DNA from 2 places in the Pantoea sp. X-Soil-YNGN-775 genome. Region 1 is predicted to be linked to the other one. Evidence: predicted binding sites of a transcription regulator. Region 1 holds the regulator's gene; the other holds the start of a gene.

Region 1 (3,126 bases):
ACAACTATGCCATCGAACTGATCAATAAAGGGCTGGCTTATGTCGATGAGCTGAGCCCGGAAGCGATCCGCGAATACCGCGGCACCCTGACTGCGCCGGGCAAAAACAGCCCGTATCGCGATCGCAGCGTAGAAGAGAACCTGGCGCTGTTTGAGAAAATGCGAAACGGTGAGTTCGCCGAAGGCACTGCCTGCCTGCGCGCCAAAATCGATATGGCCTCAAACTTTATCGTGATGCGCGATCCGGTGCTTTACCGGATTAAGTTCGCTGAACACCACCAGACCGGTAACAAGTGGTGCATCTATCCGATGTATGACTTTACCCACTGTATCTCCGATGCGCTGGAAGGGATTACCCATTCACTCTGTACGCTGGAGTTCCAGGACAACCGTCGTCTGTATGACTGGGTGCTGGATAACATCACTATTCCGGTGCACCCGCGTCAGTATGAGTTCTCGCGCCTGAATCTTGAGTATGCGGTGATGTCAAAACGCAAACTGACGCAGCTGGTGACCGAGAAGCACGTTGAGGGCTGGGACGATCCGCGCATGCTGACCGTTTCTGGCTTACGCCGTCGCGGTTACACCGCTGCCTCAATCCGCGAGTTCTGCCGCCGTATTGGCGTCACCAAGCAGGACAATATTGTGGAGATGGCGTCGCTGGAATCGTGCATCCGTGACGATCTCAATGAGAATGCGCCGCGTGCTATGGCGGTGCTCGATCCCGTGAAAATAGTGATCGAAAACCTGCCGGCCGGCCACCACGAAACCATCACCATGCCTAACCATCCGTCTAAACCGGAGATGGGCACGCGTGAGGTGCCTTTCAGCCGTGAGATCTGGATCGACCGGGCGGACTTTCGTGAAGAGGCCAACAAGCAATATAAGCGTCTGGTACTGGGCAAAGAAGTTCGCCTGCGCAACGCCTATGTGATCCGTGCTGAGCGGGTGGCAAAAGATGAAGCGGGCAACATCACCTGCATCTACTGCACCAGCGATGTGGATACCCTGAGTAAAGATCCTGCTGATGGCCGCAAGGTCAAAGGCGTGATCCATTGGGTGTCGGCAGACCACGCGCAGCCAGCCGAGTTCCGCCTGTATGATCGCCTGTTCAGCGTGCCAAATCCGGGCGCAGCCGACGATTTCCTGTCGGTGATCAATCCAGAATCGCTGACTATCAAACAGGGCTTTGTTGAGCCAGGTCTGCGTGACGTGGAAGCAACCACGCCGTACCAGTTTGAGCGTGAAGGTTACTTCTGCGCTGACAGCGTCTATTCGAAGCCGTCACAGCTGGTGTTTAACCGCACCGTTGGCCTACGCGATACCTGGACTAAAGCTGGCGAATAATCGTTGGTGCTGACCTGATAAAATGGCAAAAGGGCGAGGTATCGCCCTTTTTTATTGTCCTGATTTTTGCCATCACCGAGGTTTGTGCTGTCGCCATTTTGGAGTGGTTGTTACGAAATTGTGAGAGAAATCTGAGTTTAAAAAAATTAATCAATTACCAGATGTGAATTATCCGCTTTCAGGTAGGCTATGCCGTCTCAGACATAGCTCAGCGAGTGATATAAGGAAAAAAAATGACCGTTCTCGCCCAGGAAGCCAAACACAGTGTCGTCGTTTTACATCAGCTTATTGAACGTATTTTCAATCAACCCGCCGGGTCTGATGATAGTTTTGAGCTGATGATGTCCTATTTTCATCCTGAATTTCGCATGGTTACCCCGCGCGGAACTCAACTGAACCTGAATGAAGTCGAAGATCTTTTCCGTCAGCTGCAGGGCCAGCGGGAAGGGATGCGCATCGCCACCTGCGAGCACATGGTCATTTCCCATCAGGAGAAAGAGGTCACCGTGCAGTACCGTGAGATGCAGATGCTGAACGGCAATAATCAGAGCCGCATCGCCCTGGCGATTCTGGATTACAGCACCTCGATTCCGCGCTGGCGTTACCTGCAGGAAACCCTGGTTGCCTGACTGACGGCGGAAAAAGAATAAAAAAAAACCGGTGAATTCACCGGTTTTTTTATTTCAGCCTGCGTCAGACTTACTGATCGTGCAGCGTCTCATCTTCACGGCAGTCGCCCAGCGCGCAGTGACCATACAGATAGAGGCTGTGGTTGGTCAGCTTGATGCCGTGGCGGGTAGCGATTTCACGCTGACGGGTTTCAATCGACTCGTCGCTGAACTCAATCACTTTACCGCAGTCCAGACAGATCAGGTGATCGTGGTGATGCTGCTGAGTCAGCTCAAACACCGATTTGCCGCCTTCGAAATTGTGACGGGTCACAATACCGGCATCATCAAACTGGTTCAGCACGCGGTAAACCGTGGCCAGACCAATTTCTTCGCCGATGTCGATCAGGCGTTTGTACAGATCTTCCGCGCTGACGTGATGGCACTCAGGTTCCTGAAGCACTTCCAGAATTTTCAGTCTGGGCAGCGTGACTTTCAGGCCAGCCTTCTTTAATGCGGTATTGTTGTCAGTCATGCGGATTTTGTCCTGTTACTTATATTCACTTTTGTGGCGCTTGGCCTTGAATGTCGATCTTTGCCCATTCTCATTTGCGTCTCATTATAGAACTGATGCAGTGAAATGAAAACCGAGGGGAGTGCCTAAATCACCATGGGCTGTAAGGGATACGTCACCGAGCCGGGGAGGATTTCTGCAGGAGTCTGTTAACATTTCGCTTAGTCCTATCTGCTGCCAGAGAAAATAAGCGGAAGATCGATGCGGGTATTCTACAGATTAAACGAAGAAAGTTAAAAAAATGTGGCTATTATTTCTATAGGAATTTCCGTTGCCTCAATGTGAGCTGGCGCTCACATTGAGTCGGCTACCTTCAGGCTTCGAGGATCTCTTTGAGCTGCAGTTCATCAAAAATCTGCTTAACCCATTGCTCAACGCGCGCATTAGTCAGTTCTGGCTGGCGATCTTCGTCAATCGCCAGGCCGAGGAAGTGGGTATCGTCAGCCAGGCCTTTTGATGCTTCGAAGTGATAACCTTCGGTTGGCCAGTGGCCGACGATCACTGCGCCGTGCGGCTCAATGATGTCGCGGATGGTGCCCATCGCGTCACAGAAGTACTCGGCATAATCTTCCTGATCGCCACAGCCAAACAGGGCAAC
Region 2 (3,126 bases), 1.9 Mb from region 1:
ACATCCTTATCGTTGTAGCTGATGTCAGTATAAGTTCTGTTCTGCCACCTCAGACCACCACCTACGCTAAGTCTGTTGTTAAAGGTAGCCGGTTTATACGAGGTAAAAGCTTTAACCGTTGTGCGAGGTAACTGCGTATTGATGCTGCTGTTGTCGGCAGTGTCCATGACGTAACGTGTATAACCTAAACTAACATCCCATCCTGGCATCAGGGTACCGTTCGTTTCAATTTCGAATCCTTTGCTAATGGCTTTATTAGATGCAACATAAGCCTGATCCGAAGAGTTATTTACATAATTCGAACCATCAGCAACGGCAATGTTAGATTGTTCAGTGCGGAAAATGGTGAATGATGACGTGAATTTATCGTCCAGCGTTGACGCTTTAACTCCTGCTTCATAGTTTTTGCCATCCAGCGGCTTAAGGTATGAGCCATCTTGATTACGATATGTCTGAGGGCTAAAAATACCAGAATAGCTGGTATATAACGAATAGTAATCGTTGATATCATAAACAATGCCCGCGTAAGGTGTTACCTTACTTTGCGTAGTGCTATCTGAACCAGTTGTTCTCCAGTCAGTGAAACGTCCACCTAAAATAAGCTTGGTCTGATCTGTTAGATTTAGTCTGCTGGTTGCATACAAGCTGCGTTGATAAATACTCTCAGTGCCCTCATCATGGTAGGGTCCCCAATCAGGCTCAGCGACATCACCATTAAATGAATAGATATTTTCAACAATGATTTTTTTTCGATCGGTTCCGTATGAGTGATTTCTTTGACGACTAGCACTGGTCCCAATAACTAATTCGTGTTCTCTATTAAAGAGTTCAAACGGGCCCTTAGCATACGCATCAGCTGAATAAACCCTGCGAGACGAAAGATATTTAGCTGAAGTATAAGTTACGTTTCCTGTTGACGCATCAGGTGAATCACTAAACGACGCAAGTTTCTCATCTGCTTTAGTTTCTGAATAAGAGCTGTTTAACTTGAATTCCCATCCGTTATCAAAGAAATGATCAAGAGAAATAAAAACGCGGTTATTGGTTGATAGCCAGTGCGTCCAGTCTGGGGCGGTGTTAAATGATCGAGGCCAGTTTATACGATTCCCCGCAGAATCAAGATAGGACCATCCTCCCCATGTCGAGGCACCAGGCTTAGATTTCTGATAATCATATCCGATACTCAGTACAGTATTCGTACCCAAATTGGCATCGATCACACCGTAAAAAAGCTGATTTTTTTTATTGTATCTATCTAATTGTGAGTCTGCATCCTGGAGGGTTGTGATGAAACGCCCCCGAATATCGCCATCTTCAGATAATGGAGTGCTGACATCTAAGGTAGTGCGATATTGATTCCATGATCCGACACCTGCACTTACTGAGCCAGTAAACTCTCTGCTTACAGCATGTTTTCTTACCATATTCACAGTTGCGGAAGGGTTTCCCGTGCCTGTAAGCAAGCCATTTGCTCCTCTGACAACTTCCACACGATCATAAATGGATAGGTCCATATTTGTATCGAGATATGAACTTATTGAGCCTGTTGTAGTAGGCAATCCATCATAGGAAAGATTATCAATACGATATCCACGCGACCAGTAAGTATAACGTTCAGAATCATAACTGCTTTCAGATATTCCTGTCGTATTTTTAAGGGCATCACCAATTGATTGCATGTTCTGATCTTGTATACGTGCAGGTGTTATAATTGAAACTGATTGTGGCGTTTCTTTAATGGATAAATCCAGTTTTGTTGCGGCCGTAGACTTGTCAACCGTGTAGTTTCCCGAAGATTCTCCAGTAACAGTTAAAGTATCGTTACTATTTTCCGCATAAGTATAGGAGCCAAATGAAATCAGGCTTAATACACACGAGGCTTTGATTAAATTACAATTTATAGCTATTATTCTTCTCAACGCTAAATTCCTTATGATTTATAGCAAGCATAAATATTTTGCACATTCTTAAATGTGATATTTAACTAAAGCATCACCTACATATAATTTAATTAATATTTAGTTTTTGCATGGCTGCAATATAAATATTTATTCATTCTCAATTAAATTTCAGGTGCGCTCTGGAGCACACTTTTCGCTTAAAAACAAATGATAATCATTCCCATAATCTATTTATTGGAAGCGATTCCTGATGTCGCGTTATCGACAAACTATATCGATAACGCGACAAATCAGCAGCCTGAAGCTGAGAAATGACTGAAGGTTCATTCAAGAGGTGTTGTTTTTTGGGGCACACTTGTACCCGACAAATAGGTAATTGAAGTGAAGGACGTCGCACGTGCATTCATCGTACAGCTTAATTTAGTACTTCATCTTCCTCATTAGTGATTAATGATTTCAGACGTATGGTGCAGAGCGTCATAGTAAAAATAACGCGCTGCACCCATTCAATTAACTCTGTCCCGGATAAGATAGGTAGCTCATTCCGGTGATCCATTCAGGCACGGATTCATACGCCACATAATCTGGTCGCGCGCCTTTCATTGCCCCCATAAGTGCAACCCAATTGAGTGCTTCGTGTCCTCCATGACCACCGCGTTCTTCCACCTCTGCGTAGGTCAAAGCACGCATGTATTCAACATCACCAGCTTCAAAACGCTCAAGCATTTCCCGGTCCCACTCTTCATTGACAAGTGGGTGACTTTTGCCGAGTGGCCATTCCATTTTGCTCATCATATCGATTTCATACTGCGCAAAATCAGTATAAAGAGAAGGATCGTTGACCAAGGCTTCTTTACCGATGGTTTGATAGACTTTCATGCGTTGCAGCAGTTCGTCATCTTCCGGTGCGCCTTCAGTCCAAACTGGCGGCCAGTGCGACAATCCACCTGTTGCCAGGAAATGAACATGGTAGTCATCTGGCAGCGAATCAACTATCTCACGGACTTTAAGGCCCAGGTCATAAGCACGTGAATAAGGCATCAGCGGAGGTGAGAACACATTGATATAGACTGGTACGACGGGAATATTGAACTCAGGATTAATAAAATGAAGTGGCATCATGAGATTGTTACCATACTCAATGGCACCCATCCGTGTTGCTTCAAAACCGCCATGGATAAGCTTTTCGAGCAGTGTCGTTGCTATTTCTGCGTTACTGGCAATA

What was found. Region 1 encodes Fur, which represses iron uptake genes when iron is present. Its sites were predicted from a motif close to ATAATAATGAGAACNACTATCAA; they were not measured.
Region 2: a site for Fur is predicted at 2,109-2,131, ahead of fhuE (ferric-rhodotorulic acid/ferric-coprogen receptor FhuE). Genes of this name have one in related genera too.

What each region holds. Positions count from the first base shown of each region.
Region 1 is NZ_AP035945.1:1,173,545-1,176,670, forward strand. Features, by position in the region: gene glnS (glutamine--tRNA ligase) at 1-1,346, shown strand, start outside; gene AC6I8I_RS05470 (hypothetical protein) at 1,580-1,975, shown strand; gene fur (ferric iron uptake transcriptional regulator) at 2,046-2,489, opposite strand; gene fldA (flavodoxin FldA) at 2,842-3,126, opposite strand, start outside.
Region 2 is NZ_AP035945.1:3,465,756-3,468,881, forward strand. Features, by position in the region: gene fhuE (ferric-rhodotorulic acid/ferric-coprogen receptor FhuE) at 1-1,919, opposite strand, end outside; gene AC6I8I_RS16150 (DODA-type extradiol aromatic ring-opening family dioxygenase) at 2,412-3,126, opposite strand, start outside.